DNA from 3 places in the Pseudomonas sp. PL-6 genome. Region 3 is predicted to be linked to each of the others. Evidence: riboswitches for the same ligand, from Rfam matches in the RefSeq annotation. Region 3 holds a riboswitch; each other region holds the start of a gene.
The links. Region 3 has a riboswitch for cobalamin ahead of cobO (cob(I)yrinic acid a,c-diamide adenosyltransferase). Riboswitches for the same ligand answer to the same signal wherever they lie in the genome.
Positions count from the first base shown of each region.

Region 1 (9,774 bases), 980 kb from region 3:
AAGACCGAGGAACACGCCAAGGGCATGCTGGTACCCGGCACCCTGTTCGAGGAACTGGGCTGGAACTATATCGGCCCCATCGACGGCCACGACCTGCCCACCCTGCTCGCCACCCTGCGCAATATGCGCGACCTGGACGGCCCGCAGTTCCTCCATGTGGTGACCAAGAAGGGCAAGGGCTTCGCCCCGGCCGAGGCCGACCCGATCGGCTACCACGCCATTACCAAGCTGGAGCCGGTCAAGCCCGATGCCGCGCCGCTCTCCAGCCAGAAACGGCCGTCCGGCCCGAAATACTCCAACGTGTTCGGCCAGTGGCTGTGCGACATGGCCGCAGCAGACTCGCGCCTGGTCGGCATCACCCCGGCGATGAAGGAAGGCTCGGACCTGGTGGCCTTCGCCGAACGCTTCCCGGCGCGCTACTTCGACGTCGCCATCGCCGAGCAGCACGCCGTGACCCTGGCCGCCGGCATGGCCTGCGACGGGGTCAAGCCGGTGGTGGCGATCTACTCGACCTTCCTCCAGCGCGGCTACGACCAGCTGATCCACGACGTCGCGGTGCAGAACCTCGACGTGCTGTTCGCCATCGACCGCGCCGGCCTGGTCGGCGAGGACGGTCCGACCCACGCCGGCAGCTTCGATATCTCCTACCTGCGCTGCATCCCCGGCATGCTGGTGATGACCCCGAGCGACGAGAACGAGCTGCGCCGCATGCTCACCACCGGCTACCTGTTCGACGGCCCGGCGGCGGTGCGCTACCCGCGCGGCAGCGGCCCCAACGCCACCATCGACCCAGGCCTGGCGCCGCTGGAAATCGGCAAGGGCCTGATCCGTCGCCAGGGCCGTCGCGTCGCCCTGCTGGCCTTCGGCGTGCAACTGGCCGAGGCGCTGCAGGTCGGCGAGACGCTGGACGCCACGGTGGTCGACATGCGTTTCGTCAAACCGCTGGACGCCGCCCTGCTGCGCGAACTGGCGGCCAGCCACGAGCTGCTGGTGAGCATCGAGGAAAACGCGGTGATGGGCGGCGCCGGCAGCGCGGTCGGCGAGTTCCTCGCCGCCGAGAACATCGTCAAGCCGCTGCTGCAGCTGGGCCTGCCCGACTACTACGTCGAACACGCCAAGCCGGCGCAGATGCTCAAAGAATGCGGCCTCGACCAGGCCGGCATCGAAGCCGCGGTGCGCACGCGACTGGCCCAGTTGCCCGCCTGAACATGAGACCCGCTCATCGCTGAATGAGCGGACCTTGCTTGTCATTCATCCCGCCGCGCACTAGGGTGCGCGGCATTGCATGTTCCGCCAGGGTGCGCCGCTAACACGGCGTGAAACGGGAAGTCGGTGCGCCCATCCGGGCAATCCCGACGCTGCCCCCGCAACGGTAATCGACGGCAGGCCGCAAGCCTGCACCTTGTCCACGGCCACTGGGTATTCCCGGGAAGGCGGACCGGGGTCGTGAGCCCGGAGACCGGCCCCGGCGGTGCGACTGGTGTTGCGGAGGGCCGCACCGTCAAGCGCCGCCCTGCGCGCGCTTGCCCCCTGCCCTCCTCGAACGTCTGCCGACCTTTGAGGAATACCCCTGATGAAACTGTCCCCCCTGGCCCTGGCCATCGCCGTTCTGCCCGGCCTCGCCCTGGCCGCCGAACCCTACGCCGCCGAGCCGCTGGTGATCACCTCCGGGCGCCTGGCCGAACCGCAAGCCCAGGCCACCGCCGCCACCACGGTGTTCGAGCGGGCGGATATCGAGCGTTTGCAGGTCAGCAGCGTGCCCGATCTGCTCAGCCGCGTTCCCGGCGTATCCATCGTGCAGAACGGCGGCCGCGGCAGCCTGACCAGCCTGTTTCTGCGTGGCGCCAACGCCAACCAGACTCTGGTGCTGGTCGACGGCGTGCGTCTGAATGCCGCCGCCAGCGGCCTGGCCCGCCTGGAATTCCTCAGCCCCGAGCAGATCGAGCGCATCGAGGTGGTGCGCGGCCCACGTTCGGCGCTGTATGGCGCCGACGCCATCGGCGGAGTGATCCAGATTTTCACCCGCCAGGGCGAGGCCGGCCTGCAACCGCGCCTGCGCCTGGCCGCCGGTAGCCAGCAGACCTTCGAACGCAGCCTGGGACTGTCCGGCGGCGACCAGCGCACGCGCTTCGACCTCGGCGCCAGCCTGGTCGAGCGCGCCGGCTTCGACCGCTCAGCAGACGCTCGCGGCTATGACGGCGACCACGACGGCCTGCGCCGCAAGGCCTTCAACCTGAGCCTGCAGCACCGCTTCAACGAACGCCTCGAAGGCGGTCTGAGCCTGCTCGAACAGCATGGCGAGAGCGAGTACGACGACCTGTTCAGCTTCGTGCCGGGCAACCCCAGCGAGCGCTTCAGCGTTTCCACTGCCGCCGCCCATCTCGAGGCGCAGCTCGCCGAGCGCTGGAGCAGTCGCCTGGAGCTCGGCCACGGCGAGGACAAGAGCGACAACCGCGACCCGCTGAACGCCAGTAACAACTATCAGTACAACACCTACCGCGACAGCGCGGGCTGGCTCAACACCCTGCAACTGAGCGACGCCCAGCAGCTGCTGCTCGGTCTCGACTGGTACGAGGACCGCCTGGGCAGCGACAGCGAGTTCAGCCAGACCGAGCGCTGGAACCGGGCCGCCTTCGTCCAGCACCGCTTCCGTGGCGAGGGCTTCGCCACCGAGCTGGGCCTGCGCCACGACGACAACCAGCAGTTCGGCAGCGAGAACACCTGGAACGCGGCACTGAGCCTGGACCTGAGCGAGCGTCTCGAACTGCTGCTGAGCTACGGCGAGGGCTTCCACGCGCCCACCTTCAACGACCTGTATTTCCCCACCAGCTCGTTCTATGGCGGCAACCCGAACCTGGCCCCCGAGCGCTCGAAGACCTACGAGGTGCAACTGCGCGGCGAGCACCTGGACAGCCGCTGGAGCCTGTCGGCCTACCGCACCGAGGTCGAAGACCTGATCACCGTAGTCAGCGATCCGCTGACCTTCTTCAGCACCCCGATGAACGTCAACCAGGCACGCCTGCAAGGCCTGGAACTGAGCCTGGAACGCGAGGTGCTGGGCTGGCAGGCCGCGCTCGGCGCCAGCCTGCTCGACCCACGTGATCGCGACAGCGGCCACACCCTGCCGCGCCGCGCCAAACGCAGCCTGAGCCTGGATCTGGATCGTCAGTTCGGCGCCTTCGCCGCCGGCCTCACCTGGCAGGCCGTCTCCGGCCGCTACGACGATGCCGCCAACACCCGCGAGATCGCCGGCTACGGCCTGCTGGCCGCGCGGGCCAGCTGGCGGATGAACGAGGAGCTGCAGTGGCAGGTCAAGGTCGACAACCTGCTGGACAAGGACTATTCCCAGGCGCTGTACAGCCGACCGAACGACCCCTTCTTCGGTAGCGTGAGTTACTACGGCTACCGCGAGGAAGGCCGCAGCGCCCTGCTCTCGCTGACCTGGACACCGCAACTCTGATCCCGGTGCTGACGGTGCACCAAGCCGCTCCAGGCTAACGCACCGTGGCCAGCCGCTCGCACAGCCGCTCGATGGCGCCGAGCATCTGCCGGCTGGGCCGCTCCAGGCCCCTGTCCGGCACCGCCCAGACCTGGCCGCGGCGCACCGCGCGCAGCTGCGGCCAGGCCTGCCAGCTCGACAGTTCGGCATTGCTGCCGCCGAGAATCACCTCGGGGTCGCGCGCCAGCACCGCCTCGATGCCGACCTGGGGCGCCGGCTGGCTCAGGTCGGCGAACAGGTTGCGCGCGCCGCACACCGCCAGCGCATCGCCGATCAGCTGCTCGCCGCCGATGGTATAGAGCGGCTGGTGCCAGACCTGATAGAACACCGCCAATGGCCGCTCGCGCCGGTAACGCTGGCGCAACCCGGCCAGCTCGGCGCGAAACTCCGCCGCCAGCCGCTCGCCCCGTTCGGCGCGACCGATACGCTCGGCGATAAGGATAAAGGCCTCGGCCAACTGCTCGAGGCGCGCCGGCTCGACCACCAGCAGGGGAATGCCGAAACGCTGCAACTGCGCCTGCTGCGCCGCCGGCACGCTGCCCGGAGCGATCAGGATCAAGTCGGGCGCCAGCTGCAGCAGACGCTCGAACTCCAGCTGGCCGTAGCGGCCGACGGTGGGCAGCTGGGCCAGCGCGGCGGGATGCTCGTCGCCTGCCAGCACGCCGACCAGCAGGTCGGCGGCATCCAGCTCGAGCATGATCTCGCTGAGCGACGGCGCCAGGCTGACCACCCGTGGTGCGGCCGCCAGCGGCAGGGCCAGCAGACACAGGGCCAACAGCAGCGCGCGCATCAGCCGAGTTGGCGGGGAATGCGGTAGAGGCAGTGCAGGACGATGCTCGACAGCGCCAGCAGCACCAGGGGTATCGCCTCCAGCCCGGCCAGCACCGCCAGGGCGGCGATCCAGGCCGGCAGCGCCGCGCCGAGCAGTGCGCGCAAACGCACACGATCCAGCTCCAGCCAGGCGGCCGGCTCGGCGTCGCTGTCCAGGGCTTTGTCGGTGGCGATCAGCGCACGCTTGTAGGCGGCGAACAGCGGCAGGCTGACGAACATCGAGGCCAGCCCGGCGACGAACAGCGGCAGGCTCAGCACCGTGGTGGCGCCGCCGCCGAACAGCAGGTTGAAGACGAACAAGGGTGCCAGGGCCACGCCCAGCTGGCGCCACCAGGCGAGCGCCAGACGGCGCTTGACCTGGCCGCGGGTCACAGGCTGTCCTCGGCCTCGCCCTGGTGCTGGTTGCCCAGCATATGGCCGAGCTTGCCGGCCTTGGTGGCGAGGTAGCGCTTGTTGTAGGGGTTGTGCTCGATCTGCAGCGGCACGCGGTGATCCACGGCGATGCCCATGTCGCCCAGCGCCTTGACCTTGCGCGGGTTGTTGGTCATCAGCTTGAGGCTCTTGATGCCCAGGTGCTCGAGCATCGGCTGGCAGATCGCGTAGTCGCGCTGGTCGGCGCCGAAGCCCAGGCGCTCGTTGGCCTCGACGGTGTCGGCGCCGCCGTCCTGCAACTCGTAGGCGCGGATCTTGTTCAGCAGGCCGATGCCGCGGCCTTCCTGGCGCAGGTACAGCAGCACGCCACGGCCTTCGTTGGCGATCGCCTGCAGCGCCGCCTGCAGCTGCGCACCGCAGTCGCAGCGCAGGCTGAACAGGGCGTCGCCGGTCAGGCACTCGGAGTGCAGGCGGCCCAGCACCGGCGCGCCGTCGGCCACAGCGCCGAAGGTCAGGGCGACGTGTTCCTTGCCGGTGGCCTCATCGAGGAAACCGTGCATGGTGAACACGCCGAAGGGCGTGGGCAGTTGGGAGGCGGCGACGAACACGACGGACACCGGATACTCCTAGCAATGAGTACGAAACAGGGGCGGCATTGTATCAGCAGGCCCCGCCGCCGGGTCAGTCAGAATTGCCGATCATCAGTATCGAAACGCTCAATGCCGCGCTCATAGCTTGGATTCGAGCACCAGCATCCCCTGCTCCTCGCGCCAGCCGACCCGGCCGAGGAAGCTCATGCCCAGCAGCGCCTCGTGCGGCGCGCCGCCCTCCAGCACCACGGCCTCGACGCCGAGCACCTCCAGGTCGCCGATCTTCACCCGGTCGAGCATCACCCGCCAGCCGCGGGTGACGCCGCTGGCGGTGTTGACCTGCAGCGGCCGGCCGCTGACCCGGTAATCGATGCCCAGGCGCTTGGCATGGGCGTCGTTGAGCGCCACCGAGGTGGCACCGGTGTCCACCAGGAACTGCACGGTCTGGCCGTTGACCGAGCCGGCCACCCAGTAGTGGCCGCCGATGCCCTTGGCGATGCTCAGGCGCTTCTTCACCGGTTCGGCGAAGCCGGTGCTGTATTCGCGGCTCAGCGGATAGCTGCGCTCGACGCCATCGACGCGCAGCACCGCGCCCTGCTTGTCGACGCTGACCACCTGCACCCCGCCCGGCCCGCTCTGGCCGACCCGCACCAGCTTGCGCTGGCCGTCGACGTTGAGCACCGCCGCGCCGGGGAACAGGCCGACCACCTGCACCTGCGAGGCGGCCCAGCACAGCGGGCCGAACAGCAGGCCGAGGACAACGAGGCAGTGGCGCAAATGCATGGGGACGGCCTCCCGGCTCAGTCGAAGGGATAGGGTTGCTGCCAGTGCTGGAACAGCGGGCGCAACTCGCCGCTGGCCACCAGCTCGCCCAGGCGTCGGTCGTAGACCCCGGCCAGGCTGCGGCCGCGCGGGGTGTCGGCGAAACCGAGGTACAGCGGCAGGCGGGTCAGTTCGCTGATGCGGTAACGCCCGGCGTCCGCCGCCTCGCTCAGCACCTCGTCCACCTCGGTGCGGGCGTCGATATAGAAATCCGCGTGGCCCAGCTCGAGCATGCCGAGGATACCGCTGCGCCGGTGAATTTCCCGGTAGTCGCGCACATTCGGCAGATAGGCCTGGTAGCCGTAGCCGCGCATCCAGGCCAGGCGGTAGTCGGCGAGGTTGTCCAGGGTCAGTTGCGGCTTGTCGCGCAGGCCGAGCGCGGTGATCTGGTCGGCGTCGTAGTGCCAGCGCGGGTAGAACACGCCCTCGCTGACCTCGTCGCGGTAGGAGCCGACCCAGGCATCGGCCTCGCCACGCTGCACCAGGCCGATGGAACGGGTATAGGGCACACTATGAATGCGCAAGGCGACACCGGCCGGTTCGAACACCCGGCGCAGCACGTCCCAGGCCAGCCCGGTGCCATCGGCATGGGTGTACCCGTTCCACACCTCGCTGGCCAGGCGGATCTCGCCGGGCGGGGCGTCCTGCGCCTGCGCCCCGCTCGCCCCGATCAGCAGCAACACGCCGGCCAGCAGCCAGCCCGTCAGCGCCATGCCCTTGCCCTCTAGAAGCCCAACGATGCCGCGTAGCTGTCCCAGCCCCAGACCAGGCCCTGCATGGCCAGCCAGGCGAACACCCCGGCGATCACGTCGTCGAGCATGATGCCGACGCCGCCGTGCACATGGCGGTCGATCCAGCGGATCGGCCAGGGTTTGACGATGTCGAACAGGCGGAACATGAGAAAGCCTAGCAGCAGCCAGACCCAGCCCTCGGGCACCAGCCACAGGGTGATCCACATGCCGACCATCTCGTCCCAGACGATGCCTTCGTGGTCGTGCACCCGCAAGTCATCGGCGACCTTGCCGCACAGCCAGAAGCCGAACAGCATGGTCACCCCCAGCATCAGCCAGTAGCCCCAGTCCGGCAGCATCTGCCACAGCGGCACGAACGGCAGCGCCACCAGCGAGCCCCAGGTGCCCGGCGCCTTGGGCAGGGTGCCGGAGCCGAAGCCGAAGGCGATGAAGTGCCAGGGATTGCGCCACACCGAAGGCGGGACGTACTCGGCGGGAACCTGGTTGGGGTGATCGGTCACGCGGCATTCATCCTGTCAGAAATGTTGGTAACCGCTGTGCGGCGGCGCGACGAGCCGCCCCGCACCATCCAGCAGCTGCACGCCGCTGCCGGCCAGCACCCGGCCGATGGCGCGCACCTCGGGCCAATCGGCCTGCAGGTCGGCGAGCAAGGCTGGCGGTAGGGTAAAGGCCAGTCGGTAGTCGTCGCCACCGCTCAGCGCACAGGCCAGCGCCTGCTGCTCGCCGGCGAACGCCAGCAATGGCGGCGACAGCGGCAGCCGCGCCTGCTCGACCTGCAGGGCGACACCCGAGGCCTTGGCGATATGCCCGCAGTCGGCGAGCAGACCGTCGGAGATATCCAGCGCCGCCGTGGCCCGCCCGCGCAGGGCCTGGCCCAGCGCCAGCTGCGGCTGCGGCGACCAGTAGCGCGCCAGCAGGGGCTCGGCGAGTTCGGCCGCGGCCGTCTGCTGCCCCAGCACCAGCGGCAACGCGCCGGCGCCGTCGCCGAGACTGCCGCCGACGCAAAGCAGATCGCCCACTTGCGCGCCGCAGCGAGTCAGCGCCTGGCCAGCCGGCACCCGGCCGAACACGGTCAGGGTCAGGCTCAGCGGGCCGCGCGTGGTGTCGCCGCCGACCAGCGCCAACGAACAGTTCTGCGCCATCAGCTGCAGGCCGCGAGCGAACTCGGCCAGCCAGATGTCCTCGGCGGCGGGCAGGGTCAGGGCCAGGGTAAAGGCCAGGGGCGTGGCGCCCATGGCGGCCAGGTCGCTGGCCGATACCGCCAGCGCGCGCTGGCCGAGCAGGAAGGCATCGCAGGATTCGGGGAAATGCACCCCGGCGACCAGGGTGTCGGTGGACACCGCCAGCTGCTCGCCGGCGGGCAGCGCCAGCAGCGCGCAATCGTCGCCGATGCCGCGAACCACGCCGTCGCCGCCCTGGGCGCAGAGGGCGGCGGCGAAGTAATGACGGATCAGCTCGAACTCACCCATGGAGCCTCCCCTCTCCCTCTGGGAGAGGGGTTGGGGGTGAGGGTGCTCGGACAACACGATCCATGCTCAACGCTTGTTGGCGCCCACTTCGGCGGCACGCAGCTTGGGCGCCAGCTTGTCGAGGATGCCGTTGACGAACTTGTGCCCGTCGGTGGCGCCGAACACCTTGGCCAGCTCGATGCCCTCGTTGATCACCACCTTGTAGGGCACGTCGACGCGGTTCTTCAGCTCGTAGGTGGACAGGCGCAGGATGGCCAGCTCGACCGGATCGATCTCTGCCAGCGGGCGATCGAGCAGCGGCGTGAAGGCCTCGTCCAGCTCGGTCTTCTGCCGCGGCACGCCATGCAGGATCTCGTGGAAGTAGGCGCCGTCGACCTTGCTGAAATCGTTGTCGACGCGGAACTGCGCTTCAATCTCGTTCAGCGGCTGGCCAGCGATGTGCCAGGAGTACAGGGCCTGCATGGCCAGGGTACGGGCCTCGCGGCGGGCGAGAATCTTGCCGCTGGGGCCCTTCTTGGCCGGCTGGCCGTTACCGGAGTTGCTCACTTGGCCTCCAACTGCGCCAGCAGGCTGACCATTTCCAGGGCAGACAGCGCAGCTTCGGCACCCTTGTTACCCGCCTTGGTGCCGGAACGTTCGATGGCTTGTTCGATGGAGTCGACGGTCAGCACGCCGAAGGCGACCGGTACGCCGTACTCCATGGACACCTGAGCCAGACCCTTGGTGCACTCGCCGGCGACGTATTCGAAGTGCGGAGTGCCGCCACGGATGACCGCGCCAAGGGCGATGATCGCCGCGTACTCGCCGCGCTGAGCGACCTTCTGGGTGACCAGCGGAATCTCGAAGGCACCTGGCGCGCGGATGATGCAGATGTCGCTCTCGCTCACGCCGTGGCGAACCAGGGCGTCGATGGCGCCACTGACCAGGCTCTCGACGACGAAGCTGTTGAAACGGCCTACCACCAGGGCGTATTTGCCCTTCGGGGCGATGAAGGTACCTTCGATGGTCTTCAGGGTCATGACGGGTCTCACTAGGGTTAAAGAGCCGGAGCGGCGGTGCGCTCCGAAAAAGTAAAATTCGTGCTCCCTGGGGAGCTGGCTTTGCTCCCCTCTCCCATCAATGGGAGAGGGTCATCAGCTTTGGCCCTTCGGGCCGCGGTCAGTCAGCCGGCAGGTATTCTACAACCTCGAGATCGAAGCCGGATATCGCGTTGAACTTCATCGGCGAGCTCAGCAGGCGCATCTTGCGCACGCCGAGGTCGCGCAGGATCTGCGAGCCGGCGCCCACCGTGCTGTAGGTGGCCGGAGTCGCCGGCTGCTGGCGGCCTAGGTGGGCCAGCAGCTCCGGGCCGGTCAGCGGGTTGCCCAGCAGCAGCACCACGCCGCTGCCGGCCTTGGCCACCTCGGCCATGGCCGCGCGCAGGCTCCAGCGCCCCGGCT
Region 1 is NZ_CM134189.1:4,561,864-4,571,637, forward strand. It holds gene dxs (1-deoxy-D-xylulose-5-phosphate synthase) at 1-1,206, shown strand, start outside; cobalamin riboswitch at 1,280-1,482, shown strand; gene ACW9UL_RS19880 (TonB-dependent receptor domain-containing protein) at 1,574-3,460, shown strand; gene ACW9UL_RS19885 (cobalamin-binding protein) at 3,495-4,289, opposite strand; gene ACW9UL_RS19890 (MFS transporter) at 4,289-4,702, opposite strand; gene ribA (GTP cyclohydrolase II) at 4,699-5,319, opposite strand; gene ACW9UL_RS19900 (retropepsin-like aspartic protease family protein) at 5,431-6,075, opposite strand; gene ACW9UL_RS19905 (substrate-binding periplasmic protein) at 6,093-6,827, opposite strand; gene ACW9UL_RS19910 (phosphatidylglycerophosphatase A family protein) at 6,839-7,366, opposite strand; gene thiL (thiamine-phosphate kinase) at 7,382-8,335, opposite strand; gene nusB (transcription antitermination factor NusB) at 8,402-8,881, opposite strand; gene ribH (6,7-dimethyl-8-ribityllumazine synthase) at 8,878-9,354, opposite strand; gene ribBA (bifunctional 3,4-dihydroxy-2-butanone-4-phosphate synthase/GTP cyclohydrolase II) at 9,494-9,774, opposite strand, start outside.
Region 1: it holds a riboswitch for cobalamin, as region 3 does, so the genes downstream of both, ACW9UL_RS19880 (TonB-dependent receptor domain-containing protein) here and cobO (cob(I)yrinic acid a,c-diamide adenosyltransferase) in region 3, are expected to answer to the same signal.

Region 2 (9,774 bases), 1.7 Mb from region 3:
GGCGGCGGCGGACGATCTCGGCGCGCGCGGCCGGCTGCGGCTGGCCATCGAGGGCCAGGTTGAGGCCGAAGCGATCGAGCAGTTGCGGGCGCAGCTCGCCCTCCTCGGCGTTCATGGTGCCGATCAGCACGAAGCGCGCGGCATGGCGGTGGGAGATGCCGTCACGCTCGACGTGATTGACCCCGCTGGCGGCGGCATCCAGCAGCAGGTCGACCAGATGATCGGGCAGCAGGTTGACCTCATCGACATAGAGCACGCCGCCGTCGGCCCGGGCCAAGAGGCCGGGGGAAAACTGCGCGCGGCCCTCGCCGAGGGCCGCATCCAGATCCAGGGTGCCGACGATGCGCTCCTCGCTGGCGCCCAGCGGCAGGGTGACGAAGCGCCCACCGTCCAGCAGATCGGCCAGGCCACGGGCCAGGGTGGACTTGGCCATGCCGCGCGGGCCTTCGATCAGCACGCCGCCGATGGCCGGGTCGATGGCCGCCAGGCACAGCGCCAGCTTCAGCGAATCGGCGCCGACCACGGCGGCGAGGGGGAAGTGGTATTCGGTCATGGACATGATCCGTGGAGTTGGACGTAGCCCGGATGCAATCCGGGGCCTTTGATCGCGCATTTCCCGGGTTGCATCCGGGCTACGGGCTGCATGCCCCCGTAGGGTGGGTTAGCGGCGCAGAACGCCGGCCTTGTATCTGCAGAAAAACTCGGCGCGCCGCGTAACCCACCAGGCGATATACCGTGTGGCGCCAATGGTGGGTTACGCCGCAACCGCGACAGCCGGCTAACCCACCCTAAGGGAATGCCTCGCGTCATAACTCCTCGCTATCGAGCAGCAGGTTTTCCAGCGCCTCGCGGTACTCACCGGGGGTCTGCCACAGTCCGCGCTGCTGGGCTTCCAGCAGGCGTTCGAGCATGTCGTTGAGGGCGCCGGGGTTGTGCTGCTGGATAAAGTCGCGGGTGTCTTTGTCGAGCAGGTAGGCATCGGTGAGCAGCGCGTACTGGTGGTCATCGACCAGCTCGCTGGTGGCGTCGAAGGCGAACAGGTAGTCGACGGTCGCGGCCAGCTCGAAGGCGCCCTTGTAGCCGTGGCGCTTCATGCCCGCGATCCACTTGGGGTTGGCGGCGCGAGCACGCACCACGCGGCCCAGTTCTTCCTTCAAGGTGCGGATGCGCGGCGTATCCGGCTGGCTGTTGTCGCCCAGGTAACTGGCCACCTTGAGGCCGCGCAGGGTTTCCACCGCCGCCAGCATGCCGCCCTGAAACTGGTAGTAGTCGTTGGAATCGAGGATGTCGTGCTCGCGGTTATCCTGGTTGTGCAGCACCGCCTGCAGCTGCTCCAGGCGTTCGGCGAACTGCGCCCGCGCCGGCGTGCCCTTGGCGCCGCTGCCGTAGGCGTAGCCGCCCCAGTTCAGATACACCTCGGCGAGATCCGCGCGGCTCTGCCACAGGCGCTCCTCGATGGCGTTCTGCACCCCGGCACCATAGGCCCCCGGCTTGGCGCCGAACACCCGCCAGCCGGCCTGGCGCCGTGCTTCGGCTGCATCCAGGCCGCTGTCCTCGAGCGCCAGCGACTCACGCCAGACCCGCGCCGACAGCGGGTTCATGTCTTCCGGTTCGTCCAACTCGATCACCGCCTGCACGGCCTCGTCGAACAGGCGGATCAGGTTGCTGAAGGCATCGCGGAAGAAGCCCGATACGCGCAGGGTCACGTCCACTCGCGGGCGGCCGAGCTGCTCCAGGGCCAAGACTTCGAAGCGCTCGACGCGCTGGCTGCCCGGCTGCCATACCGGGCGCACGCCCATCAGCGCCAGCGCCTGGGCGATATCGTCGCCGCCGGTGCGCATGGTCGCCGTGCCCCACACCGACAGGCCGAGCTGGCGCAGGTGGTCGCCCTCGTCCTGTAGATGACGTTCGAGCAGACGATCAGCCGCCTGCACGCCGAGGCGCCAGGCGGTCGGCGTGGGCAGATGGCGCACGTCGAGGGTGAAGAAGTTGCGCCCGGTGGGCAGCACATCCAGGCGCCCACGGCTCGGTGCACCACTCGGCCCTGCAGGGACGAAACGCCCCTCCAGCGCTGCCAGCAGGCCGCCCATCTCGGCGTCGCCGCATGCATCGAGCAACGGCGCGATATGCTCGGCCAGGCCGTCGAGAATCAGCGCCACCTCGGCGCCAAAGGCTTCGCTTCGGTCCCCCGCCAGGCGCTGTTCGATCAGCCTCAGCGCCAGCAACTCCAGGCGTTCGCGGGTGTCGCCGACCGTGCGCCACAGGCTGTTATCCACAGCCTGCAACGCCTGTGGACGCAGCCCGTCCCAGGGCTGGCCCATATCGCAGTCAAGTGGATCGAGGCCCAGTTCCAGGCCACGGGCCAGCGCGCGCAGCAGGCTGGCATTGGCGCCCTGGCCATCGCCACGGGGAATGCGCAGCAGCGCCAGCAGGGTATCGCGACGCAGCTGGCCGGCCGGCGACTCGCCGAACACGTGCAGGCCGTCGCGGATCTGCGATTCCTTGAGGTCGCACAGGTAGGCGTCGAGCTGCGGCAGCCAGCTGTCGGCATCGTCGTTGAGTTGCAGGCCCAGCTCGCGGTCGAGGCTGGCCTCGCGCACCTTGGCCAGGATCTCGCCGCGCAGCTCCACGGCGCGGCGCTGGTCGAGCTGGCTGGCCTCGAAATATTCGTCGGCCAGGCGCTCCAGGTCGCGCAGCGGGCCGTAGCTCTCGGCACGGGTCAGCGGCGGCATCAGGTGATCGATGATCACCGCCTGGGTACGACGCTTGGCCTGCGCGCCTTCGCCCGGGTCGTTGACGATAAAGGGATAGATATTCGGCAAGGGGCCGAGCAGCGCCTGCGGCCAGCAACCCTCGGACAGGCCGACGCTCTTGCCCGGCAGCCATTCCAGGTTGCCGTGCTTGCCAACGTGGATCAGCGCATCGGCGGCGAAGGCCGTGCGCAGCCAGGCGTAGAAGGCGATATAGCCGTGCGGCGGCACCAGATCGGGGTCGTGGTATACCGCCGCCGGGTCGAGCTGGTAGCCGCGCGCCGGCTGGATGCCGACGAAGGTGAGACCGAAGCGCAGGCCGGCCACCATCATCCGCCCGCTGCGGAACATCGGATCCTGCTGCGGCTCGCCCCAACGTTCGCGCACCGCCTGCTGGTTGGCCGCCGGCAGGCTGTGGAAGAACCGCAGATAGTCATCCAGTGCCAGACTCTGCGCACAGGGGCGCGAGTCCAGGCCATACAGATCGTTGGTGACGCCACCGAGCAGGCTGTGGACAAGTGCGGTGCCGCTGTCCGGCAGCTTATCCACCGGGTAGCCCTGCTGTTGCAGCGCGCGGAGGACATTCAGCGCGGCGGCCGGGGTATCCAGGCCGACGCCGTTGCCGATGCGGCCGTCACGGGTCGGGTAATTGGCCAGGATCAGCGCGATTCGCTTCTGATTGTTGCTTTTAAGCGCCAACTTGCACCAGTTACGTGCCAGCTCGGCGACGAAGGCCATGCCCGATTCATGCGCCTGGTAGCACAGCACATCGCTCTGGCTGCGCTCGCTGCGCCAGGCCAGGCCCTTGAAGCTGATGGCGGTGCCAATCAGCCGGCCATCCAGCTCCGGCAGCACCACGTGCATGGCCAGGTCGCGCGACCCCAGGCCCTGGGCGCTGGCCTGCCACTGCGCCTGGTTGTCCAGCGCGCAGATGGCCTGCAGCACCGGGATATCGCGACGGAACACCCGCGCCTGCGGCGCCTCGGGGTTGGATAATGCGAAGCCGGTGGTGTTGATGATCAGCGCGGTATCCGTCTCATCCAGCCAGGCCTGTACCTGCTCCAGGCAGACGGCCTCCTTGAGGCTGGCCAGCGCAATCGGCAGCGGGTTGAGGCCCTGGGCCTGCAAATGCTGGCAGAAGGTATCGACGAAGGCGGTGTTCGCCGACTGCACATGGTTGCGGTAGAACAGCAGCGCCACCACGGGCGCGCCGGGTTGCCACTGCGCACGCCAGGCGGCCAGCTTGGCCGGACTGTGCTGCGGGTGATAGAGGCCGACACGCGGTAGCGGCTGTGGCTCCCGCCAGCTGTCGGCGCGCCCCAGCCAGCGGCTGCCGATGCAGCGAAACAGCTGGCGGGCGTTGTCCAGCCCGCCCTGGCGCAGGTACTGCCAGAGGCGCTGGCTGTCCTCCTCGGCGACATTGCCGAGCGCACTCAGCTCAGGGTCGGGCTTGTCGTCGCCCGGCACCATGATCACCCTGGCGCCGCGCGCGCCCAGCTCCACCAGGCGTTCGACGCCGTAGCGCCAGTAGCTGACGCCACCATGCACCGAGATCAGGATGACCTTGGCGTGCTGCAGCACCTGCTCGACGTAGTAGTCCACCGAGGCGTGGTTGCTCAGCTGCGCCGGGCTGGCCAGGCGCAGGCTGGGGTAATCGTCCGGCAGCTGCCGCGCGGCCTCGGCCAGCAAGGACAGGTGCGAATCGCCGGTGCACAGGATCACCAGCTCGGCCGGGGTCTGGCCGAGGTCGGCGATGCTGTCGGCCGGTAGCTGGGCGCCGGGCTGGGTGCGTAGAAGGTGCATCAGAGGTCCCGATAAATCGCCGGCAAGCCGGCTCCTGCGGGATGTGTAGGAGCCGGCTTGCCGGCGATCACCATCAAACCAGCGCCGCTTGCAGCTCGGCTTCGATGGCCGCGCGGTCGAGCTGCTGGCCGATCAGCACCAGGCGGCTCAGGCGCGGCTCGTCGGCCTGCCAGGCGCGGTCGAAGTGGCGGTCGAAGCGCTGGCCGACACCCTGGACCAACAGACGCATCGGTTTGCCAGGGATGGCGGCGAAGCCCTTGACCCGCAGGATGCCGTGTTTGCCCACCGCGTCCTTCAGCGCGGGCAGCAGGCGCGCCTCCTCGGCTTCGGGTAGTTCCACGTGGAACGAAGCGAATTCTTCGTGATCGTGGTCGTCGTCTTCATCGTCGTGATGGGTGCGGCGGCTGTCGATATGCAGCTCGGTTTCGCTGTTCAGGCCCAGCAGCACGTCCAGCGGCAGCTCGCCGCCGTGCGCCTCGATCACCTTGATCGCTGGCGGCAATTCCTCGGCCACCTCCGCGCGCACCGCGGCCAGCGCCTCGGCGTCGAGCAGGTCGGCCTTGTTGAGGATCACCAGGTCGGCGCTGGCCAGCTGATCGGCGAACAGCTCGTGCAGCGGCGATTCGTGGTCGAGGTTGGGGTCGAGCTGGCGCTGCGCGTCCACCTGCTCGGGGAAGGCGGCGAAGGTGCCGGCCAGCACAGCCGGGCTGTCGACTACGGTGATCACCGCATCGACGGTGCAGGCGTTGCGGATTTCCGGCCAGTTGAAGGCCTGCACCAGCGGCTTGGGCAGGGCCAGGCCGCTGGTCTCGATCAGGATATGGTCCAGATCGTCACGCCGCGCCACCAACTCGCGCATCACCGGGAAGAACTCCTCCTGTACGGTGCAGCACAGGCAGCCATTGGCCAGCTCGAAGACGCGGCCCATGGCCTCTTCCTCGCTGCAGCCGATGGCGCACTGCTTGAGGATCTCGCCGTCGATGCCCAGCTCGCCGAACTCGTTGACGATCACCGCGATACGGCGCCCCTCGGCGTGAGCCAGCAGATGGCGCAACAAGGTGGTTTTGCCGGCACCGAGAAAACCGGTGACGATGGTGACGGGCAGTTTGGCGAGGGTTTTCATGGATGGCCCCGTGGCGACGATAAATTCGGCGGACGGGGACGGGCAGACAGGCAGGCAGGCGCGAGCGTGCTGGCCGCGTCGGATCACCCCGTCCGAACAGTTGGCTGACGAAACGAGGCAGGTCTCCTGGCTCACGGGTTGCGCGGCGCGCATCCCTTCACCTTCCCGCCGGTTGGCAGTGGTCTAACGAAGGGCATAACCGTTTACAGTTGCGGGGGCAGCCAGGGCATCGACCCTGTTCCCTCTTAGCTTCCCGGCGGCACTGCCGGGAAGAACCTCGAACGCGAGAAGGCTACGCAGGCCGCGGCGCTCGGTCAATCGCGGTTGACCGGTGGGGGGCGCCATGTTGAGCTACGCCGCCACTCAGCCCGAATACCGCTTATGCTGCCCGCCTCTTCCACATGCCGCTCAGCATCGCCGCCGCAGGTCGTGGCCGGACTGGGCTGCCGCCGTGGCTGCAGCCTGGACGAGCTGAAAGCCCTGCTTATCCACAGCCTGAGCCAGCATGAGCTGACTGTGGATAACCTGGCCGGATTGGCCAGCATCGCCCACAAGCGCGAGGAAACGGCACTGCAGGAACTGGCCGAGCAGCTGAAGCTGAGGCTGCAGTTCTTCAGCAGCGAAGAACTCGCGCCTCAGCAGTCGGCCACCGGCGGCAGCGCCCTGGTCCAGTCCGTCACCGGCAGCCCCGCGGTGGCCGAGCCCTGTGCCCTGGCCCTGGCCGCCCGCCTGGGCGCCACGCCTCGTCTGCTCGGCGAGAAAAACCGCACGGCCAACGCCACCTGTGCGCTGGCCACTTTCGAGAGAGAGCCCGCAGCATGACCGTCTACTTTATCGGCGCCGGCCCCGGCGACCCCGAGCTGATCACCGTCAAGGGCCAGCGCCTGATCCGTTCGTGCCCGGTGATCCTCTACGCCGGCTCGCTGGTGCCCGAAGCGGTGCTGCAGGGCCATAGCGCCGAACGGGTGGTGAATACCGCCGAGCTGAATCTCGCAGAAATCGTCAACCTGCTGCATCAGGCCCATAAGCGCGGCCAGGACGTGGCCCGCGTGCATTCCGGCGACCCTTCGCTGTACGGTGCCATCGGCGAGCAGATTCGCGAGCTGCGCGCCCTCGGCATCCCCTTCGAGATAGTCCCCGGCGTCACCGCCACCGCCGCTTGCGCGGCCCTGCTGGAAAGCGAGCTGACCCTGCCCGGCGTGTCGCAGACCCTGATCCTTACCCGCTACGGCACCACCTCGCCGATGCCCAAGGGCGAGCAGTTGCATGACCTGGCCAGGCACCGCGCGACCCTGGCCATCCACCTCGGCGTGCGTCAGCTGCCGGCCATAGTCGGCGAGCTGCTGCCGCACTATGGCGCCGACTGCCCCATCGCGGTTATCCACAGGGCGAGCTGGCCCGATCAGGACTGGGTACAGGGCACCTTGGCCGATATCGAGGCCAAGGTCGCCGCCAAGGACTTTCGCCGCACTGCGCTGATCCTGGTCGGCCGCGTGCTAGATCCGGGCGCCTTCGCCGAATCGGCGCTGTACGACGCGGCGCATCGTCATCTCTACCGTCCCGGCACCGATTGAGCTTGGCGAAAAACCGAACAAAGCGCTGGAAGCCTTGCTATCTCTGGATTCCAGAGCCTTATCAACAGGATAGAAAGCCTGTTATCCAGGTGCTCTGTGGATAGTGGGCATGCAGGCGTGCAGTTTCTGTACAAGTCGCTGAAAGACCCAATCTATCAGGGCTTTAGCCAGGTATCACGAGGATATCCACAAGTTGATCCCCGGCAACTGTGGGCAACGGCTCACAGCTGCACCTCGACCCGCTTGATACCCAGAGCCCGCAGCTCCGGCATTAGTGCATCCAGGCTGGCAAAGGTCTGCACCTGCTCGTCTTCATCCACCAGAAAGAAGCTGCGGCCCGCGTCTTTCTTGAACAACACGATCCACTCCGTGGTATTGGCCGGGTTGACCATGATCTGGGTATCGAACAGAACGCCCTCGGCCGTTCTGCGTTTCACATCTGCGCGCTTCATCCGCTCTCCTGTTCCTGCCTGAGTCAGGGGCCCAGCCTGCCTGCATGCCTGGCACTAGTGTAAGGGATGAGTGAGCCTCCTTTGCCCTGCTACTGGCGCTGGTGGACTAAACCTATCCATGCTTATATATGCTTCATATACGAAACATATAAAGGAAACCAGCATGGGTATCGTCAATATCGATGATGAGCTGCACGACCAGATCCGCCGGGCGAGCAGCGTGTCGGGCCGTTCCATCAATGCCCAGGCAGGGTTCTGGATTCGCATCGGCATGCTCTGCGAGATGAACCCGACGCTGAGTTTCAACGAGGTGATGGCCGCCGAGCTGCGCGCAGCCGGCGTAGTGGTCCCGCCGCGCATGGCGGACGCCTCATGAGCAAGACGCCGCAGCAGATCGCACTGATGGCGGAATCCGGCAGGTTGCTGGCCTCGGTGTTCGCCTATCTGGACCGCCTGGATCTGCTCGGCATGTCCACCCTGCAGGTCAACGACCTTGTGGATAACTACATCGTCGGTGAACTCAAGGCGCGCCCGGCAAGCAAGGGGCAGTACGGTTTCGCCTACGCCATGAACACGTCGCGCAACGAGGTGGTGTGCCATGGCGTACCCAGCGCTGACGAGATTCTGCGCAGCGGCGATCTGGTGAATTTCGACATCACCCTGGAAAAGAACGGCTACATCGCCGATTCGAGCAAGACCTACCTGATTGGTGAGGTGTCGGACCAGGCTCGTCAGCTCACCCGGATTACCTATGAAGCGATGTGCAAGGGCATCGAAGCCGTGAGGCCGGGCGCCCGGCTCGGGGATATCGGCCACGCCATCGAACGGCACGCTCGCGCCCACGGTTATTCGGTGGTTCGCGACTACTGCGGCCACGGCATTGGCCGGGAAATGCACGAGCCACCCGAAGTGCTGCACTGGGGCAAAGCCGGCACCGGCCTGACGCTGCGCGAAGGCATGACCTTCACCATCGAACCCATGCTCAACCAGGGCAAGGCGGATGTACGCACCCTGCGCGACGGCTGGACGGTGGTGACCTGCGAAGGCCAGCTCTCGGCGCAATTCGAACACACCGTGGCGGTCACCCGAGACGGCGTACGCGTGCTTACGCTGCGCCCCGAAGAGCTGCACCTGAGCAAGATTTCGGCGTGATAGAAACGCAAAAGCCCGTCCAGATGGACGGGCTTTTCTTCGCCAGCGGCCTTATTCGACCGTGACGCTCTTGGCCAGGTTGCGCGGCTGGTCGACGTCGGTGCCCTTGAGCACGGCGACGTAGTAGGACAGCAGCTGCAGCGGCACGGTGTAGAGGATAGGCGCGAGCAGGTCGTGGATATGCGGCATGGCCACCACGTGGGTGCCCTCGCCGTTGCGCATGCCGGCCTGCTGGTCGGCGAAGACGATCAGCTCGCCGCCGCGGGCGCGCACTTCCTGCAGGTTGGACTTGAGCTTTTCCAGCAGCTCGTTGTTCGGCGCCACCGTGACCACCGGCATGTCGGCGTCGACCAGCGCCAGCGGCCCGTGCTTGAGCTCGCCGGCCGGGTAGGCCTCGGCGTGGATATAGGAGATTTCCTTGAGCTTGAGCGCCCCTTCCATGGCCACCGGGTACTGCGCGCCGCGGCCGAGGAACAGGCTGTGGTGCTTCTCGGCGAACAGCTCGGAGATCTTCTCGACTGTCTTGTCCATCGCCAGCGCCTCGCCCAGGCGGGTCGGCAGGCGACGCAGCTCTTCCACCAGCTCGGCGGTCAGCGCCTTGTCCAGGTTGCCGTGCACCTGACCGAGGGCCAGGGTCAGCAGCATCAGGCCAACCAGCTGGGTGGTGAAGGCCTTGGTCGAGGCCACGCCGATTTCCGGGCCGGCCTGGGTCAGCAGGCACAGGTCGGACTCGCGCACCAGCGAGCTGGTGCCGACGTTGCAGATCACCAGGCTGGCCAGGTAGCCGCCCTGGCCCGGCGCCTTCTCCTTGGCGTTGCGCAGCGCGGCAAGGGTGTCGGCGGTCTCGCCGGACTGCGACACGCTGACGAACAGGGTGTCCGGCTGCACCACCACCTTGCGGTAGCGGAACTCGCTGGCCA
Region 2 is NZ_CM134189.1:20,673-30,446, reverse strand. It holds gene ACW9UL_RS00150 (magnesium chelatase ATPase subunit I) at 1-559, opposite strand, end outside; gene cobN (cobaltochelatase subunit CobN) at 807-4,553, opposite strand; gene cobW (cobalamin biosynthesis protein CobW) at 4,627-5,676, opposite strand; cobalamin riboswitch at 5,776-5,971, opposite strand; gene ACW9UL_RS00135 (cobalamin biosynthesis protein) at 6,106-6,498, shown strand; gene cobM (precorrin-4 C(11)-methyltransferase) at 6,495-7,250, shown strand; gene ACW9UL_RS00125 (hypothetical protein) at 7,472-7,702, opposite strand; gene ACW9UL_RS00120 (ParD-like family protein) at 7,866-8,078, shown strand; gene map (type I methionyl aminopeptidase) at 8,075-8,854, shown strand; gene glmS (glutamine--fructose-6-phosphate transaminase (isomerizing)) at 8,906-9,774, opposite strand, start outside.
Region 2: it holds a riboswitch for cobalamin, as region 3 does, so the genes downstream of both, cobW (cobalamin biosynthesis protein CobW) here and cobO (cob(I)yrinic acid a,c-diamide adenosyltransferase) in region 3, are expected to answer to the same signal.

Region 3 (9,774 bases):
CCATGGCCTGGTTGCCTTGCAGCTGGGCCAGATGCAATTCGGGATAACCGCCGGGCAGGTAGAGGCTGTCCACCTGCGGCAGGCCGTCGCCCGCCAGCGGCGAGAAGAATTCGAGTTCGGCGCCCAGCTCGCGCAGCAGATCGAGGTTGGCCTGGTAGAGAAAGGCGAAGGCGCCGTCGCGCGCCACGCCGATGCGCACGCCGGCCAGCAGCGGCTCGACCACCCGCGGCGGCGGCGCGGCAAAGCGCACCGGTGCCGGCAAGGCCACCTCGGCGCTGGCGGCCAGGGCATCGGCGGCGGCATCCAGGCGCGCATCCAGGTCGGCCAGCTCCTGCGCCTGCACCAACCCCAGGTGGCGGCTGGGCAGCTCCACCGCGGCATTACGCGGCAGCGCGCCGTACCAGCGGATACTCGGCGGCAGCGCAGCGCGCAGGATCTCGCCGTGACGGGCGCTGGCCACCCGGTTGCCGAGCACGCCGGCGAACGGCAGGTCGGGCTGGAAGGTCGCCAGGCCATGGGCCAGGGCGCCGAAGGTCTGGGCCATGGCCGAACCGTCGATCACCCCCAGCACCGGCACGCCGAACTGCCGCGCCAGGTCGGCCGCCGAGGGCTGGCCGTCGAACAGGCCCATCACCCCCTCGATCAGGATCAGCTCGGCCTCGCCCGCCGCCTGCCAGAGCAGGCGGCGGCTCTCCGCCTCGCCGACCATGGCCAGGTCGAGCTGGTACACCGGCGCGCCGCTGGCGCGGGCGAGGATCATCGGGTCGAGGAAATCCGGGCCGCACTTGAACACCCGCACCCGCCGACCCTGACGGCTGTGCAGGCGCGCCAGGGCGGCGGTGACGGTGGTCTTGCCCTGCCCCGAGGCTGGCGCGGCGATCAGCAGCGCCGGGCACTGGCGCGAGGTCAAAACTCCACCCCCTTCTGCGCCTTCACCCCGGCCTTGAAGGCATGCTTGACCAGGCCCATCTCGGTCACCGTATCGGCCGCCTCGATCATCCCCGGCAAGGCGCCGCGCCCGGTCACCACCACATGCTGCGAGAGCGGCCGCGCCTGGATATCGGCGAGCACGGCAGCGAGCTGCAGATAGCCGTGCTTGAGGGCGATGTTCAGCTCGTCCAGCACCACCAGGCCGACGCCCTCGTCGTTCAGCAGGCGCTGCGCAACGGCCCAGGCCTCGCCCGCCTTGGCGATATCGCGCTGGCGATCCTGGGTCTCCCAGGTGAAGCCCTCGCCCATCACGTGGTAGCTGACTTCCTCGGGAAAACGGCGGAAGAAGGCCTCCTCGCCGGTGCTGGCGGCGCCCTTGATGAATTGCACCACGCCGACTTTGATGCCGTGGCCGAGGGCGCGGGCGACCATGCCGAAGGCGCTGCTGCTCTTGCCCTTGCCGTTGCCGCTGTGCACCAGCAGCAGGCCGTACTGGTCCTGGGCCTGGGCGATCTTCGCGTCGATCAGCGCCTTCTTGCGCGCCATGCGCGCCTGGTGCCGGGCGTCGCGATCAGCCGATTCGCTCATCGAAGTTTCCTGGTCTGCGGGCATCCGGGCGCGGGCCGCCGTGCACGACTGGCAAGCTGGCGTGGCGGCATCGTTGCGCTCCCGAACACAGTGGGCTGGACAAGGCAGGCGGAGAACGGCGCGCGCAGGCCACCGGGAAGGCGAGCCCGCACGCCAGACAACGCCCTCCGCGATGCCGTGGACTGCAGCAGGCCGGTCTCCGGGCTTGTGAGCGAGCCTCGCGGGCTAGCGCCGCGCCTTCCCATGCACGAAGCACAGTGGCAATAGAGCGGCGTTTGACTCACCTACCGTTGCGGGGGCAGCGCCGGATTCTGTACCGGCTTCCCTGTTTCACCTCGTACGCGCTTGGCGTCGGGCACCTGAAGCAAGGCGCGCAGGGTAGAGGCTGGCCGCCTCGCCCGTCAACGCCGGCGCGACTCAGTGGCGGGGGACGAAGCCGGCCGGCTTGCGCGCCAGCCACTCGACGAAGCCGCGCAAGCGCTCGTCGCCCAGCAACGCTTCGCGGCTGTTGTAGCTCAGTGCCAGCTCCTTCTCGCTGAACAGCCGGTGGATCTGGTTATGGCAGGCGCGACAGACCCAGAGCGTGGCCGTGATGCGTTCGTGGCGGGGATAGCGCTTCTGCACATAGGCCTTGTCGTGCAGGGCCTTGGGGATCAGGTGGTGACGGGTCAGCGCCACCGACCGCGCGCACAGTTCGCAGGCGTCGGGCTGGGGCGGCAGGCGGATGGCGTCGGCCACGGCGGCTCAGCGCTTGCGGCACAGGGTCAGGCCGTCGCCCAGCGGCAGCAGCGACAGCTCGACGCGCGCATCGTCCTTGAGCGCCCGGTTCAGCGCCTGAATGGCGCGGGTGTCGGCGCTGTCCGGCTGCGGCTGCAACACCCGACCGCTCCACAGGGTGTTGTCGAACAGCAGCAGGCCGCCCTGGCGCAACAGGCGCAGCGCCTGCTCCAGGTAGGTCGGGTAGTTGGCCTTGTCGGCGTCGACGAAGATCAGGTCGAAGTCGCCCTGCCCTTCACCCTCCAGCGCCGCCAGGCTGTCCAGCGCCGGGCCCATACGCCATTGGATACGCTCGGCCAGACCGGCCTCGGCGAAATAGCGGCGCGCGGTGGCGTGGTAGTCGCCGGGCAGGTCGCAGCAGATCAGCTGGCCCTGCGGCCCCATGGCATCGGCCAGGCAAATGGCGCTGTAGCCGGTGAAGGTGCCGACCTCGACGATCCGCCGCGCGCCGACCAGGCGCACCAGCAGGGCCATGAACTGGCCCTGCTCCGGGGCGATCTGCCAGCGCGCCTCGCTCAGCTGCGCGGTTTCCGCGCGCAGGCGGGCGAGCAGCGGCGACTCGCGCAGGGAGACGTCCAGCAGGTACTGGTAGAGCGCGTCGTCGAGCTGCAGGCTGCGCTGGGTCACGGATTGCGCGCCAGTTCGGGGGCGAGCACGCGCTTGGCGTCCAGATAGGCGCGCTGCCAGTAGCTGTTGTCCAGGCTGTCGAGGCGCACCGTGCCGCCCGAAGACGGCGCGTGGACGAAACGTCCCTCGCCGACATAGATGCCGGCATGGCTGACGCCGCGCCCGCCGTTGGTGGCGAAGAACACCAGGTCGCCGCTCAGCAGGGCGTCGCGGCGCACCTTGGGGCTGCGCATGGCGCTCAGCTCGCGGGTCGAACGCGGCAGGCTGATGCCGGCGGCGTCGCGGTAGACGTAGCCGATCAGGCCGCTGCAGTCGAAACCGCCGTCCGGGGTATTGCCGCCGTAGCGATAGGGCGTACCGACCAGGCCGAGGGCGCGGAACAGCACGTCATCGGCGCCGCCCTGGAACTGGCCAGTTGCTGGCGTGTAGCTGGGCTGGGGGGTGGGAGCGCGACTGCTGCAGGCACTCAGCAGCAGGGCGAGAACGAGCAGGGCAACACGGGTCGTGACGGGCATGAGCGAGGCGATCCTGAGCCTGGATGCGCCCTACTCTGCCGGCTCAGGACGAACGGCGCAACCCTGCGGGGCCGCGCCGCAAGCCATCAGGGATGACGCTTGGCGGCCTGCTCGTCGTCCACCGGGGCCAGGGCGAGGACGCGCTTGGCCTGCAGGTAGCTGCGATTCCAGTAGCTGTCGTCCAGGCTGTCGATGCGCACGCCGCCGCTGCGGCTGCTGCTGGAATGGATGAACTGATCGTCGCCGAGGTAGATGCCGGCGTGGCTGACGCGGCCACGGCCGCGGTCGTTGAACAGGATCAGATCGCCCGGCTCCAGGTCGGCGCGGGCCACCTTGGGCGCATCCAGGTTGATCAGCTCGCGGGTCGAGCGCGGCAGTTCCAGGCCGACTTCCTTGCGGAACAGGTAGCCGACGAAGCCGCTGCAGTCGAAGCCGGACTGCACCGAGTTGCCGCCGTAGCGATAGCGGGTGCCGACCAGCGAACGCCCGAGGTCGAGCAGGCTATCGGCCAGCTGCGGCATTTCGTAGGGTTTGTCGTCGATCAGCGCGGCCATCTCGTCCTCGGCAGGTTCGACCTGCTGAGCGACGGGCTTGACCGTGGGTTCGTCGAGCTGCGGCTGCGGCGCATGGCCGGCGCAGGCGGCGAGGAAGGCGATGAGTGCAAAAGGCACGAGGGGTGCGAAGCGTTTGGGCATGGGCACGACCGTGTCGGTTGAATTTACAAGTGCGCGACTATGCCCTCTATGCCGTCTATTTGCAAATTCTATCGCCCGAAATGTGACCCAGTAGTTCCGGCAAAACATCTAAGGCCCGCCCAGCCAGCCGTACATCCACCACGTCGCTGAGGTCAGTCAGCGTGGGGTTGATCTCCACGCTCAGGCCGCCGGCCTGGCGGGTACGCAGCACCGGCTCGACTATGTAGGGGAAACTGGCGCTGGTGCCGACGCTGAGCACCACGGCAAAGCCCTTGCGCAGCTCGCCGTAGAGGCTGTCGACGGCCGCCTCCGGAAGCATTTCCTCGAACAGCACCACGGGCGGACGCAACACCCCGCCGCACTGCCGACAGCGCGGCGGCAACGGCCGCTGCAGGTGCTCGGCCAATTCGCTGTCCTCGGCGCCGCAGGACTGGCAGTACAGCGGCGCCAGCTCGCCGTGGATCTCGATCAGACGCTCGCCGGGGCTGCCGGCGGCGCGGTGATAACCGTCGATGTTCTGCGTCAACACCCAGCAACCGGGCTTACGCCGTTGCAGCTCGGCGATGGCCAGGTGGCCGGCATTCGGCGCCGCGCCGAGGCAGGCCTTGCCCAGTTCGGCCAGGTACTTCCAGCACAGTGCCGGGTCGCGGCGCAGCATCGGCCCGGACAGCGCCGCCTCGATCGGCAGGCCCTCGGCGGTATGGCCGTTGTACAGCCCGCCGAGGCCGCGGTAGGTGGGCAGGCCGGAGTCGGCCGACAACCCCGCCCCGGTAATGACCAGAATGCGCTCGGCCTGCTCGATGGCCCGCGCGACTCGCCGCAGCGCCTCGTCCATGCCTTAGCCCAGGATCTCGCTGAGAGGAATGAACCGCAGGCTGTCGCCCTCCTCCAGCGTCGTCCCCTCCAGAACCTCGGCCAGCCCTTCGGCCCAGGCGGCGCTGCGCAGCACGCCGGAACTCTGGTTGGCGTAAGGCACCGCGCGACCTTGTTCCAGGCGCGCGCGCAGGTATTCGCGGCGTATGCCCGGCTTGTGCCAGGCGAATCCGGCCGGCACGACGAAGCCCAGCGGCTCGATGCGCTGCACGCCGAGACGCCGCAGCAGGTAGGGGCGCGCCAGCAGACCGAAGGTGACCAGGGTCGAGGCCGGATTGCCCGGCAGACCGATCACCGGCACGCCCTGGTAATGACCGAAGGTCAAAGGCTTGCCCGGCTTGATCGCCAGCTTCCACAGCGCCAGCTCGCCAGCCTCGCGCAGGGCCAGGCCGAGATAATCCGCCTCGCCCACCGAGACCCCGCCGGTGGACAGGATCAGGTCGACGTCGCCGAGCCTGCCGAGGGCCTCGCGCGTCAGCTCCAGGTCGTCCGGCAGGATGCCGGCGTCGACCACGGCGCAGCCCAGGCGCTGCAGCCAGGCGCTGAGCAGGCGCCGGTTGCTGTTGTAGATCTGCCCCGGGCCGAGCGCCTGGCCGGGCTCGACCAGCTCGTCGCCGGTCGACAGCACGGCGACCCGCGGCCGCCGCCGCACGCGCAGTTCGGCCGCGCCGAGGGAGGCGGCCAGACCCAGCTCGATCGGCCCCAGGCGCGTGCCGGCCGGCAGCACGCAGTCGCCGACACGGGTTTCCTGGCCGCGGGCGCGGACGTTCTGGCCAAGCCTGAGCGGCTGGCGAAAGCGCACCCGCCCGGCATCATCCAGCTCCACGTTCTCCTGCATTTCCACGCTGTCGGCGCCAGCCGGCAGCGGCGCACCGGTGAAGATGCGCGCACAGCTACCCGGCTGCAGCGGCAAGGGCGCCGTACCGGCCTGGATGCGCTGGCTGACCGGCAGCGCCTCACCGTGCCAGTCGGCCAGGCGCAGGGCGTAACCGTCCATGGCGCTGTTGTCCCAGGGCGGCAGGTCGAGTGCGGCGAGCAGCGGCTCGGCCAGCACCCGGCCATCGGCATCGGCCAGCGTGACGGTTTCCTGCTGCGCGATGGGTGCGGCCTCGGCCAGCGCCAGCAGGCGTGCCAGCGCCGCCTCCATGGGCAACAGGCCGGGCTGCTCGCAACCGCTCATCCGCGGCTCTCGCAGGCGGCCACCTGTTTCAGGTGGGGGACGAAATTGCAGGGACGATGCCGGGCATCCAGCTGCTCGCCGAGGATGCCGTCCCAGGCGGTGCGGCAGGCGTTGGTCGAACCCGGCAGGCAGCACACCAGGGTACCGTTGGCCAGGCCGGCCAGGGCGCGCGACTGGATGGTGGAGGTGCCGATATCGGCCACCGAGATCTGCCGGAACAGCTCGCCGAAGCCGTCCACCTGCTTGTCCAGCAGGCAGGCGACCGCCTCCGGCGTGCTGTCGCGCCCGGTGAAGCCGGTGCCGCCGGTGATCAGCACCACCTGCACGCCGTCGTCGGCAATCCAGCCGGCAACCTGGGCGCGGATCTTGTAGAGATCGTCCTTGAGCAGGACGCGCGCGGCCAACTGGTGACCGGCCGCCTGCAGGCGATCGACGAACAGTTGTCCCGAGGTATCGGTTTCCAGGGTGCGGGTGTCGCTGACGGTGAGCACGGCGATCTGCAGCGGCACGAACAGCGCCTCGGCCTTATGGTTCATGGCAGGCTTCCAATTGCGAGAGAATGGCCGGAGTTATATCACACCACCCGCCACCGGAGACGCCAGCATGCCCGCCTCGAACGCCCCACCACCCTGCTCCGTACTGCTGCTTGCCGGCGGCCGCGGCCAACGCATGGGCGGGCACGACAAGGGCCTGCTGGAGTGGCGCGGGCAGCCGCTGATCGCCTGGCTGCACGAGCTGGTACGCCCCTTGAGCGACGACCTGATCATTTCCTGCAACCGCAACGCCGAGCGCTACGCGCCCTATGCCGACCGCCTGGTGAGCGACCAGGACAGCGACTTCCAGGGACCGCTGGCCGGCATTCGCGCGGGCCTGGCGGCGGCGCGCCACAGCCAGCTGCTGGTACTGCCCTGCGACGCGCCGCTGGTGGATCGCCCGCTGCTCGACGCCTTGCTCGAACGCGCCGGTAGCAAACCGGCGGTGGTGCGCCAGGGGCAGTACTGGCAGCCGTTGTTCTGCCTGCTGCCGACCGCGTTGAGGGACGATCTGGAACGCGCCTGGCAGGCCGGCCAGCGCAGCCCGCAGCGCTGGCTCGACAGCCTCGCACCGACGCCGCTGGACTGCCCGCTCGACGATGCGCGCCTGGCCAACCTGAATACGCCGGAACTCCTCGCCGCCGCCCGACCCGACTGAGGCGCCGGGAAAACTCGGTGGAACTCGCACGCCGCTACTGCGTCTGAGCCTGGGTACATAGGTTGTATCACCCAAGGAGACAGACCATGACTCAACGGATCATCCCCGCCCTGCTTATCGCCCTCGGTTTCGCCGCACTGGCCGGCTGCGCCTCGCCGTCGGTGATCACCCTGAACGACGGCCGCGAGATCCAGACCGTGGACAAGCCCAAGTTCGACGAGGACTCCGGCTTCTACGAGTTCGAGCAACTCGACGGCAAGCGCGCCACCGTCAACAAGGACCAGGTGCAGACCGTCAAGGAACTCTGAATCGACGCCCCGGGCCTCCCCAGCGAGGCCCAGGCAGGCTGTGGGGTTGGCACGAAAACGGCCGCTGCGCTAAATTTTTTTCGGGCTAACCCCTTGTGCGGTAAAAGTTTTTCGGTAGAATACGGCTCATTCGGAGTGTAGCGCAGCTTGGTAGCGCGTCTCGTTCGGGACGAGAAGGTCGCAGGTTCGAATCCTGTCTCTCCGACCAAATCAAAAACCCGCCTTAACCGGCGGGTTTTTTTATGCCTGCGATTACCATCCCGCCTGCCGCCGGCCAACGCCTCAGCGAAGAAAGGCCACCACCTGCTCGCCGTCGAACGGCCAGTTCAGTTCGGCGCCGGTGTCGCAACGACGCAGCACCGGGATACGCAGGCCGTATTGTTCGACCATGCCCTCGTGCTCGGCGATATCGATCAGCTCCACCAGCAGGCCGTTCTCGACGAACGGCATGAGCAGCGCCTCGGCCACCTCGCACAGGTGGCAGCCCAGGGTTCCGAAGAGTTGGCATTCCGGCGTCATGTGCGCACCTCACTGTCGGCAAGGTGCGCAGTTTAGCACCGACGCGAATCAGCTCGCGGCCGCGCCCTCGCCGAGCTGACCGGTGAGCAGCGCCTGCAGGCCGTCGAGCAGGCTGCGGTTGAGGCTGTCGGCCTTCTCCAGGCGCGGCAAGTCGAAGCGCTCGTCGAGCGAGAAGCCGCCCTTGAGCAGGTCCTTGAGCAGGCCGCCGGCGTCCTGCGCCAGGCCTTCGGCGCTGCGCAGCGCCTCGAGCAGGCCCTGGGCATAGTTCTGCAGGTCGCCATTGACCGCGCTGGCGCCCTGCCCGGCCACGGCGCCATAGGCATCGGTGGCCTGGCGCACGCTGGTCTGGGTCAGGCGCAGGGACATCGAGGCCAGTTGCTCGCCGTCCATTTCCAGGGCCATGGCGCGGTCGAAGGCGCCGGCCAGGTCGCCGGCGTAGAACTGGTTGGACAGCTCCTGCACCTGACTGAAGAGCTTCTCCAGCGCCTTGACCTCGTCGGCATCCAGCTCGCCTTCGACGCTCACCTGCCAGCCGCCGATCTGCAGGCTGCCGGACTGGCTGCTGGCCGTCACGGCCGTGCCGCTGCCGTTGCTGGCGGCGGCGAAGCTGCTCTGCGACCAGCTGGCCGAAACCTGCGCCACGGAGATGCGCAGGCGGTCGCCGTCGCGGGTGGTAACCGAAAGGTCGAAGGTTTCCGCCAGGGCGCTGAAGCGCTCGCTGTAGCCGGCCAGGGCGAGCGAGCCCGACGCCGGTGCGGCAGCGCCGAAGCGCCGGTCGAGATCGCCGAGGCCGTCCTGGATACGCTGATAGGTATCGTCGATATCGCCGGCCACCTTGCCGGCCAGCACGCCCATGCCGTCGAGAATCTTGCGCGCTTCGGCGAAGCCCTTCTCCACGCCTTCGCGTGCCTGGCCGAGGAGTTTCTCCAGCTTGGCCGGATCGGCACCCGCCGCAGCCTCGCTCTGCAGGCGCTGTTCGATAAAGCCGAGGATGCGCCCGGCGACCTTCTCGGGAGTGAAATCGTCCTGTTTGCCACTCAGCGCGCCGGGCTGCAAACCAAGCTTGTCGGCCAAGCGGTTGGCCAGAACGGACTGCGCATCGGCCGCATTGCTGCGCGGCGACGGCGATTGAGCGGCTTGGGCGGCGCGCGAGGCGGAAGGGTTGAGCGAGGCCAGGCTGTTCATGGCAAGGTACCGGGGCAGGACATCTGCCGGGTTAACGGCCGCCGCTGCGCAAGCTTTAGTCGCACACGACCAACGGTCTGCCAGTCAATGCCCCGCCGCCTGCAGCAGGCGCACGGCCGCCGCCCGCGCCTGGCGCGCCTGATCGCCCGGGCCGTAGACATGGGCCATGCTCAACGCTCCCTCGAAGAGAAACTGCAGCTGCGCGGCGAGCGCGTCGGCATCCGTCGCCCCCAGAGCCTGCAGCGCACGACGGAAGTACTCGAGCAAGACGCGCTTGTGCGCCGCCGCCTGGCGGTGGATGGGGTGCGCGCGGTCGTGAAACTCCGCCGTGGCATGGAGGAACAGGCAGCCACAGAAATCCGCCTCGCCGAGCAGTTGCTGCAGCC
Region 3 is NZ_CM134189.1:3,581,588-3,591,361, forward strand. It holds gene ACW9UL_RS15160 (cobyrinic acid a,c-diamide synthase CobB) at 1-910, opposite strand, end outside; gene cobO (cob(I)yrinic acid a,c-diamide adenosyltransferase) at 907-1,518, opposite strand; cobalamin riboswitch at 1,692-1,896, opposite strand; gene ACW9UL_RS15170 (hypothetical protein) at 1,936-2,256, opposite strand; gene ACW9UL_RS15175 (O-methyltransferase) at 2,263-2,922, opposite strand; gene ACW9UL_RS15180 (C40 family peptidase) at 2,919-3,437, opposite strand; gene ACW9UL_RS15185 (C40 family peptidase) at 3,524-4,132, opposite strand; gene ACW9UL_RS15190 (NAD-dependent deacylase) at 4,188-4,967, opposite strand; gene ACW9UL_RS15195 (molybdopterin molybdotransferase MoeA) at 4,971-6,185, opposite strand; gene moaB (molybdenum cofactor biosynthesis protein B) at 6,182-6,721, opposite strand; gene mobA (molybdenum cofactor guanylyltransferase MobA) at 6,789-7,376, shown strand; gene ACW9UL_RS15210 (YgdI/YgdR family lipoprotein) at 7,463-7,684, shown strand; tRNA gene ACW9UL_RS15215 (tRNA-Pro) at 7,816-7,892, shown strand; gene ACW9UL_RS15220 (glutaredoxin family protein) at 7,967-8,203, opposite strand; gene ACW9UL_RS15225 (DUF5610 domain-containing protein) at 8,252-9,388, opposite strand; gene ACW9UL_RS15230 (TetR/AcrR family transcriptional regulator) at 9,473-9,774, opposite strand, start outside.